DNA from 4 places in the Kitasatospora sp. NPDC017646 genome. Region 3 is predicted to be linked to each of the others. Evidence: riboswitches for the same ligand, from Rfam matches in the RefSeq annotation. Region 3 holds a riboswitch; each other region holds the start of a gene.
The links. Region 3 has a riboswitch for cyclic di-AMP ahead of ACH4J0_RS16105 (transglycosylase family protein). Riboswitches for the same ligand answer to the same signal wherever they lie in the genome.
Positions count from the first base shown of each region.

Region 1: another riboswitch for cyclic di-AMP. It lies ahead of ACH4J0_RS31390 (M23 family metallopeptidase); the one in region 3 lies ahead of ACH4J0_RS16105 (transglycosylase family protein).
Region 2: another riboswitch for cyclic di-AMP. It lies ahead of ACH4J0_RS05745 (transglycosylase family protein); the one in region 3 lies ahead of ACH4J0_RS16105 (transglycosylase family protein).
Region 4: another riboswitch for cyclic di-AMP. It lies ahead of ACH4J0_RS16325 (M23 family metallopeptidase); the one in region 3 lies ahead of ACH4J0_RS16105 (transglycosylase family protein).

Region 1 covers NZ_JBIRJC010000028.1:30,038-32,227, reverse strand. The annotation lists gene ACH4J0_RS31400 (alpha/beta fold hydrolase) at 1-511, opposite strand, end outside; gene ACH4J0_RS31395 (YiaA/YiaB family inner membrane protein) at 621-911, opposite strand; cyclic di-AMP (ydaO/yuaA leader) riboswitch at 1,107-1,263, shown strand; gene ACH4J0_RS31390 (M23 family metallopeptidase) at 1,276-2,133, shown strand; gene ACH4J0_RS31385 (hypothetical protein) at 2,187-2,190, opposite strand, start outside.
Region 2 covers NZ_JBIRJC010000003.1:15,043-17,232, forward strand. The annotation lists gene ACH4J0_RS05740 (hypothetical protein) at 1-459, shown strand, start outside; cyclic di-AMP (ydaO/yuaA leader) riboswitch at 921-1,084, shown strand; gene ACH4J0_RS05745 (transglycosylase family protein) at 1,092-2,190, shown strand, end outside.
Region 3 covers NZ_JBIRJC010000008.1:277,270-279,459, reverse strand. The annotation lists gene eno (phosphopyruvate hydratase) at 1-287, opposite strand, end outside; gene ACH4J0_RS16105 (transglycosylase family protein) at 529-1,287, opposite strand; cyclic di-AMP (ydaO/yuaA leader) riboswitch at 1,293-1,460, opposite strand; gene ACH4J0_RS16100 (cytochrome P450) at 1,671-2,190, opposite strand, start outside.
Region 4 covers NZ_JBIRJC010000009.1:39,151-41,340, reverse strand. The annotation lists gene ACH4J0_RS16330 (DUF2470 domain-containing protein) at 1-198, shown strand, start outside; partial or broken gene ACH4J0_RS16325 (M23 family metallopeptidase) at 583-948, opposite strand; cyclic di-AMP (ydaO/yuaA leader) riboswitch at 1,169-1,351, opposite strand; gene ACH4J0_RS16320 (MFS transporter) at 1,664-2,190, shown strand, end outside.

The DNA.
Region 1 (2,190 bases), on a different contig from region 3:
GCCGGGGGCCGGGGAAGGCCATCTTGCGGAGGTAGTAGCCCCAGACCGCGGGCCACCGGACCATCGCGGCGCCCATGACGGCCATGACGCCCTTCATGAGCGCGTTCGTCCGGTGTTCGACGAAGGCGTCGATGAGCGCGATCCCGGTGACCCGCTGGGGTGCGTCCCCGGCGAGCTTGACGACCGTCGCGCCGGTGTAGGACTGCCCGACCAGGACGGCCCGCTCGATGGCGAGGTGGTCGAGCAGGGCGAGGACGTCGGTGGCGACGGCGGAGGGGCTGTAGTCGTCCCAGGCGATCGAGGACTCGCCGAAGCCGCGCAGGTCCATGGTGATGACCCGGCGTCCGGCCGCGGTGAGCAGCGGGTGGAGGTGCCGGTACGCGCGACGGGAGTCGAGCATCCCGGGGAGCAGGACGACGGGGGCGCCGTCGCCCTGCCGGGTGTCGTCGTACGCGAGGCGGCCGCCGGGGACGTCGAGGTACTGGGTGCTCGGGGTGACGGTGCCGTTCATGGTGGGCCTCCACTGGCTCGCTCGATGCTGCCGATAGCCATAAAGCTACGGCTAATAGCCTTAGCCGTCAAGGCCGTCAAGGCCGTCACCGGTCGCGGGAAGCCGCCGCTCAGGCCCCCTCGACCCTGAACGGGTCGTGCTCGCTGAGCAGCTTCTCCAGCCGGGCCTGGTCGACCCGGGCGACGGTGTCCGAGGACTCCTGCCGGTCCCGGATCACCTTGGCCAGCGTGAAGGAGGAGGTGACGGTGTAGAGGAGACCGATCCCGAGGAAGGCCCGGGTCCAGCCGCCGACGGGCAGGTAGGCGATCCCGGCGGCGAGGGCCGTGCCGGAGATGGCGAAGGACAGGACGGCCTGGGCGTAGTACGCGGCCGTGGTGCGTGACTGCATCGGTGCGCTCATGGCGTCAGGATGCGGCGGGGCGGCCGGGCTGCACATGAGTAGGAGTACTCAGATGGGCCGGGCGGTTGAGGGGTCGTTCGTTGACGTCCGATCACCTGTTCCCCGGCCGTCGCGGACGGATGGCTTGGAATCAGGGCCTCCTAGGATTAACGTTTGATAACGCAGCGCGGTCGTCAATGCCGTACCCAGACGGCACCGTGCGCGTCGCCTAATCCCGCCGGCCGGCCTCCGGGCAGGTCAGGGAGCCGGGGAACCGTTCCTTGGGGTGAATCGGCAGGGCTCCGGCCCGGCCGTAGGAGACCTTCCTGCTCCGAACCCGTCAGCTAACCCGGTAGGCGCGAAGGAAGGAAAGGAGCGCGCCTCCGTGGCGTCGACGCACACCCCGGCACACCCGGCCGGCCCCGCAGCCGGTACCCAGCTCCTCGACCACCCCGGCCCGAACGGCTCCGAGCCCCGCGACGCCGGGCCCGCCGACCCGTTCGCCCCGGAGGCCGAGGCCAACCGCCACCGGATGCCGCGTCAGACCCGCGGGGCCTCCCCGTTGCTCGGCGTCACCGCCGTCGCCGCCACCCTGGGCGCCACCGGCTTCGCCTCCGCGACCCCGGCCGCCGCGCCCGCCGTCGAGGCCCCGGACGAGACCCCGGTCGCCCTGGCCGCCGACCCCGGACTCGCGCTCGCCGCCCGTATCCAGCAGCAGGCCGACAGCCAGCGCACCGCCGCCGAGGAGAGCGCCCGGGTGCAGGCCGCCCAGGAGGCCGAGGCCAAGGCCGCCGCCAAGGAGGCCGAGGCCAAGCGCGCCGCCGAGGAGGCCGAGCGGGCCGAGGCCGCCGCCCTCACCCTGCCGGTGAAGGACTACAGCCTCTCCGCCCACTACGGTCAGAGCGCCCGCTACTGGGCCCATCTGCACACCGGCCTGGACTTCGCCGCCGACACCGGCACCCCGGTCCACGCGGTCGGCCAGGGCACCATCACCTCGGCCGGCTGGTCCGGTGCGTACGGCTACCGGATCGTCGAGACCCTGCCCGACGGCACCGAGATCTGGTACTGCCACCTGTCCTCGATCATCAAGGGCTCCGGCCAGGTCACCTCCGGCCAGCAGATCGGCAAGGTCGGCGCGACCGGCAACGTCACCGGCCCGCACCTGCACCTGGAGGTCCGCCCCGGCGGCGGCGCCCCGGTCGACCCGGAGCCCTGGCTCCAGCAGCGCGGCCTCAACCCGTAACGGGCTCGGAGGGGAGCCCCCGGGGCCTGCTCGCCCAGGGGCTCCCCGCCGTCTCAC
Region 2 (2,190 bases), on a different contig from region 3:
TTCGCCATCGCGACCGCCGCCGACGGCGTGGTGCTGACCACCGTCGGCGGTGAGGACGCGGCCGCCGCGGCCGGGATCACCGGCGTGCTGCTGGCCGCCCGACTGGCCGTCCCGGTCGTCGCCGCGGCACTCGACGTGCCCGGCTCGGTCGCCGGGGCCGTCGACCACCTCAAGGAGACCGGCTCCCAGCGCCCGGCGCTGGCCCCGCTCGTCATCGGCCCGGAGGCGGACTCCGAGCTGCTCGCCACGGCCGCCGAGGAGACCGGCTGCCCGTCGGCGGCGCCGCTGGGCGCGTACCCGACCGTCGGCCAGCTGATCGCCTCCACCTACCTGGCCGCGCTGCCTACGCCGTCGGCGGAGGAGCTGGCCGAGGCCGAGGCGGAGGCCGCGGCCACCGCCGGGGCCGGCGAGGGCTCCCGACGCGCCCACGCGGCCGCCGAGGGGCCCGTGGAGGGCTGACGGCCCCCACGGACCGCCCACTGCCCCACCCGCACCACCGAAGGGCCCGGAACGCCTGAGTTCCGGGCCCTTTCCGCTTGTTCGGATTGCCCGCTAGGAGAGTCAAGAGGCATTGCTCCGTAATGTCCGTTCTGGTGCTATTTGTCGATAAATAGTCGGCGCGTCATCCAGCGCTCGATCCGTCCGCACTCCTCCCGCACGACGAGTGCGCCCCCGATGCAACTCAACACTCCGTCACATCACTCCTGAGACGGAGACAGTTTCGGGAATCCGACGCGAAATTACCGGAAAACGATCATTTCCGATCATGGAATACGACCCATTCGACGTTTTCCATAAACCGTGATGCGCATCACAGGTATTTGCAGTTCGAACTTAAGTCTGCTTAACGTGCTCCCCGTTCGTGACCACACGGACCCAGTTCATCCGCGACGCCGAGTCCTGCCGTCGGATGTCCTGGCAGCGCGAAAACGCATCACGGCAGGAGCGGGGGAACCACAGGTAAGTCGCCCTGGACCGATTCCCGGAAACGGTCCAGGGCTAGGGGTGAAGCCGCGCCCACAGCGCGGCCGGGCAACTCCAGCCCGAATCCGACAGCTCACCTCGCAGGCGTGGGAGAGGACCGCGTCTTCATGCTGCCTTCCAACGGCAACCGCCTGTCCAGCCGCACCCGTCGCGTGATCGCCGCCGTCGGCGTCGCGGGCGTCGGCCTCACCGTCCCCTGCCTCACCACCGGCACCGCCAACGCCGCGTCCGTCGCCACTTGGGACAAGGTCGCCCAGTGCGAGAGCGGCGGCAACTGGAGCATCAACACCGGCAACGGCTTCTACGGCGGCCTGCAGTTCACCTCCAGCACCTGGGCCGCCTTCGGCGGCACCGCGTACGCCGCGCAGGCCAACCTCGCCACCAAGGACCAGCAGATCGCCGTCGCCGAGAAGGTCCTCGCCTCGCAGGGCCCCGGCGCCTGGCCGGTCTGCTCGGTCCAGGCCGGTCTGACCCGGGGCGGCGCCGCGGCCGCGGTCGACACCTCGACGGCCGCAAAGCCCGCCCAGGGCCAGGCCCCGGCCGCGAAGCCCGCCAAGCCGTCCGCGCCCGCCCAGGCCCAGGCCCAGGCCTCCGGAGACTCCGCCTCGGCCGCGGCCGCGGCCAAGTCCGCCAACAGCGGCTGGGCCAAGCAGCGCCAGACGCAGGCCGGCGACTACACCGTCGTCGCGGGCGACTGGCTCTCCTCGATCGCCGACAAGCACCACGTCCAGGGCGGCTGGCAGCACCTGTACGAGCTCAACCGCAGCACCCTCACCGAGGGCCCGGACACCATCTACCCGGGCCAGCAGCTGACCTTGGGTGACGGCACCTCGACCCAGGCCGACCAGTCCTCCACCGCCACCAGGTCCGGCTCGGACTTCACCTGGTTCGACCGCTCGCAGAAGTCCGGCCAGGCCTCGAACGGCGGTGCCGTGGACGCCAAGCCGGTCGCCCAGAGCAAGGCCCCGGCGTCGAAGCCGGCCGCCCAGGCGCAGACCCAGGCCCCGGCCCCGGCCCCGGCCGCCACCGGCAGCATGGCCGCCGCGGTCTCCTTCGCCAAGTCGAAGGTCGGCCAGGCGTACGTCTACGGCGGCACCGGGAACGGTGGTTGGGACTGCTCCGGCCTGACCCAGGCCGCGCTGCGCGCCGCGGGCATCAACATCCCGCGCGTCGCCGCCGACCAGGCCGCCGCCAGCACCCACGTCT
Region 3 (2,190 bases):
TCGAGCATGGCCTGGTCGATCAGGCGCTGCTCGGTGGCGTCGTAGCCGACCAGCTCAGGGCCGATCTGCTCGATGACGGCCAGGACGGCCTTCTCCACGCCCTTGCCGAAGTAGCGGTTCTTGTCACCGTCGCGCAGCTCCAGCGCCTCGAAGGCGCCGGTCGAGGCACCCGACGGAACAGCGGCACGACCCGTGCTGCCGTCGTCGAGGCCGACCTCGACCTCGACCGTGGGGTTGCCGCGGGAGTCGAGGATCTCACGGGCTACGACGACATCGATGGACGGCACGAGGCATCTCCTTGCGGAAGCAGGGTCCGGCTGACGGTGGCGCTGTCGGCCGGAGGATTGCGGAGTCGTTACGACCAGAGCCTAACCGCCCGGGCTCCCGGGACCACGTCGACCTCGGCTCCGTCTCAGCGTGTGGCCCCGCTACCCACCGGTAGTTCACCTGCTTGTCCCAGCTTGTCCCACCGGGACGGGCGAAGGCGGACGAAGGGGCCGCCCGGTCGGCCGGCCCCTTCGTCAGGCCTCAGCCGAGGTGCAGGACCTGGCCCGGCACGATCAGGTTCGGGTCGCCGCCGACGGTGCCGCGGTTGCCGTCGTACAGCGCCTGCCAGCCGCCGGACACGCCCTGGGCGGCGGCGATGCCCGACAGGGTGTCACCGGAACGGACGGTGTAGTCGTGGCCGGTCTGCGCGGCCGGGGCCGGCTGGGCGGCGCGCGGGGCGGCGTGCTTCGGGGTGTACTGCTGGACCGGCTGCTCGGCGGGCTTCATCGGGGCGGCGTGCTTCGGCGCGTACTGCTGCACCGGCTTCGCGGCGGCCCTGGGGGCCTGCTGCTTCGGCGCCTGCTGCTTGGGGGCGGACTGCGCCTTGGTGTCCGAGGAGGTGTCCACGGCCGCCGGGGCGCCGCCCTTGCTCAGGCTGCCCTTCTGGGAGCAGACCGGCCAGGCGCCCGGGCCCTGCGAGGCGAGCACCTTCTCGGCGACCGAGATCTGCTGCGCCCGGCTGGCCTGGTTGGCCTGCGGCGCGAAGGCGGTGCCGCCGTACGCCTTCCAGGTGCTGGAGGTGAACTGCAGGCCGCCGTAGAAGCCGTTGCCGGTGTTGATGCTCCAGTCGCCGCCGCTCTCGCACTGGGCGACGGAGTCCCAGGAGGAGGCCGGGGCGGCGGAGGCGCCGGTGGCGGTCAGGAGCGGCAGCGCGAGTCCGACGCCGGCCACCCCGGCGACGGCGATGGCCTTCTCGGTCTGGGTGCGACGACGATGACGGCCGTTTCCAACGAGCAGCATGAAGAGGTCCCTCTCCGCACGCCTGCGAGGTGAGCTGTCGGGTTCGGACCGGGAGGTGGCCCGGCCGCCGTCGGCGGAAACGATTCCGCTTGGGCGGCTTCACCCCAAGCCGTGGAGGAACGGCAACAAACCTGGTTCCCCCGCCCCTGCCCAGGGTCTGGTCGGTTTCCCGTGGCGCGGCGGGCAGGATTCGGCGTTCCGCGCACGGGGTCCGCAGCTGCGGACTCCAGGGAGACTAGACAGATCCTCAGACCGATCACAAGCTCATATCGTCGACATCACACCAGAATTACGGCCCGTGTTCGATCGCCTACCAACGGCGGGGCTTTGTCCGGTTTGATGGGCGTTCACACCGGCGTCAGCGCGCTGTAACCGATGCCGGATCAGCGTGTCGGAGCCTCAGGAACGGCGTGCGGGGAGCGACGCTCCGGACTGAATTCGACCGGAAGTTCGCGCAATCCACGCATGATCAGGCCACCCCGCCAGCGCAGGTCGTCCGGGCTTTCGGCCAACCGCAGATCGGGCAGCCGGGAGAGCAGTGTGGCCAGCGCGGACCGCCCCTCCAGCCGGGCCAGCGGGGCGCCGATGCAGTAGTGGATGCCGTGCCCGAAGCCCAGGTGGGGGTTGTCGCTCCGGGCCAGGTCGAGGGTGTTCTCGTCGGCGAACCGGGCCGGATCGCGGTCCGCCGCCGCCAGCACCACCAGCACCGGGTCGCCGACCGGGATCTCCACTCCGCCGATGGTCAGTGGCGCGGTCGCGAACCGCCAGGTCGCCAGCTCCACCGGCCCGTCGTAGCGCAGGAGTTCCTCGATCCCGGTCTCCAGCAGCGCCGTCTCGCCGCGGGCCACCGACTCCTGCAGCAGCGCCCGCTGGTCCGGGTTGCGCAGCAGCGCGTACGTCCCG
Region 4 (2,190 bases), on a different contig from region 3:
CGCCCGCTCGCCCTTGACCGCCACGGCCTGGTGCTGCGCCTGGACCACTCGCACGGCCACCGCGACGTCCGCCTGGTCTTCCCCGAACCCGCCCGCGACACCGAGGACTTCGGCCACCGGATGCACGAGCTGCTCACCGCCGCCCAGCACGGCCTGCCGGTCCACCGGGGCCGGGGCGTCCGGCGGATCCTGCCCTAGCGGCGTACGAGGCCCGCCCCGGTCACGCTCCGCCGCGTCCTCCGGCACGGTCCGCCCCATCCGCACGTACAGCTCCGGCCGCCGGCGTCGCGGCACCGGCGCCGTCACCACCCCGCCGACCCACCACCCGGTAGAAGCGCATCCCATCGCACCGAACAGTCGAGTTGACGCCATGTTCGAAGCGCCGCACGCCGCGCCGGACCGGAGAACGACGAGGGCCGGCCCGGCTCCAGGGGATGTCCCGTGAAGCCGGGCCGGCCGTGGGCGTGTCCCGCGCCCGTGTCCACTGTCGCGGCGATCATCCGGTCGAGCGGTCACCCGACATGACCATCCCGGAGGATCGATTCGCCCCACGACAGCGGTGGTTCCTGGAACCCCGGTGGGTCAGAGCGCGACGCCGTGCGCCCGCAGGTAGCTGACCGGGTTGATGTCCGAGCCGTAGTTCGGACCGGTGCGCACCTCGAAGTGCAGGTGCGGGCCGGTCACGTTGCCGGTGGCGCCGGAGAGGCCGAGCTGCTTGCCGGCGGTGACGCTCTGGCCGACCTTCACTCCGATCACGGACAGGTGCGCGTACTGCGCGTACTTGCCGTCCGCCAGCTTGATCTCGACCTGGTTGCCGTAGGCACCGCCCTTGCCGGCCTGCACCACGACGCCGTTGGCGACCGCGCGCACCGGGGTGCCGGTGGAGCAGATGAAGTCCTGGCCGGTGTGGTGCCCGGAGGCCCACATCGAACCGGCCACACCGTAGGCCTCGCCCAGCACCGGCTTGGCCAGCGGAGCGACGTAGCCGGCGGCGGCGGGAGCGGCGGTGACGACCTTGGCGACCGGTGCGGCGGCGGCCTGACCACTCATCGCGGTCACCAGCGGCAGGACGAAGGAGGCGCCGGCAACGGCGGTGGCGATGCCGGTGCGGGCGGCACGGGGCAGGGCGACACGGGGCAGGACGAAACGACGAGCCTGTGCAGGCATGGGATTTCCTCTCCGACGCCTGCGAGGTGAGCTGTCGGGTTCGGGCTGGAGTTGCCCGGCCGCATGCGCGGCTTCACCCCTAGCCGGTCCTGGACGTCCGCGCCCTGAAAAGCGCGAACTCCGGTCCGGCGACTTACCTGTGGGTCCCCCGCTCCTGCCGTACAGAGTTCAGTGCGAGCCACCGGGCAGCGGCAGGACTCGGCGTTCCACCCGGCGGATCCGTCCGGGCTGGCCGGTCGGTCGCTGAACTAAAACTCATCCGTTCGGGCTAAGCAATGTCGATCTCTTGAACGAGCAACCGTGTCTCCCGGCGCGGTGACCCTTCGAATGATCCGCTGTACAGTACGTGCACAATCCATTCACTCGCCGCCACTGATCCACGACCCTGCGCCGACCACCGCACCCCAGTGCGACGGTCCGCCCACGCACCGTTGCCGACCGACACACCGCCCAGTGACCCTTGTCACGTACGCCCCACCGGGCGCAGGATCGGCCCGTGGCCACCTCTGAAGCCGGCTCCCTGCGCCTGAGCACCGCACAGGGACGCTGGGTACTGCTCGCGACGGTGCTCGGCTCCAGCATGGCGATGCTCGACGGCACCGTGGTGAACGTCGCCCTGCCCCGGATCGGCACCGACCTCGGCGCCTCCCTCGCCTCCCTGCAATGGACCCTGAACGCCTATCTGCTCACCCTGGCGGGCCTGATCCTGCTCGGCGGCGCTCTCGGCGACCGCTACGGGCGGCGCAAGGTCTTCCTGATCGGCGTGGTCTGGTTCGCCGCCGCCTCCGCGGCCTGCGCCGCCGCCCCGACCATCCACGTACTGATCGCCGCCCGCGCCGTCCAGGGCATCGGCGGCGCGCTGCTCACCCCGGGCTCGCTCGCCATGCTGCAGGCCGTCTTCCACCCGGACGACCGCTCGGCCGCGGTCGGCCTGTGGTCCGGTCTGGGCGGGGTGTCGGCGGCCGTCGGCCCCTTCCTCGGCGGCTGGCTGGTGGACGGGCCCGGCTGGCGCTGGATCTTCCT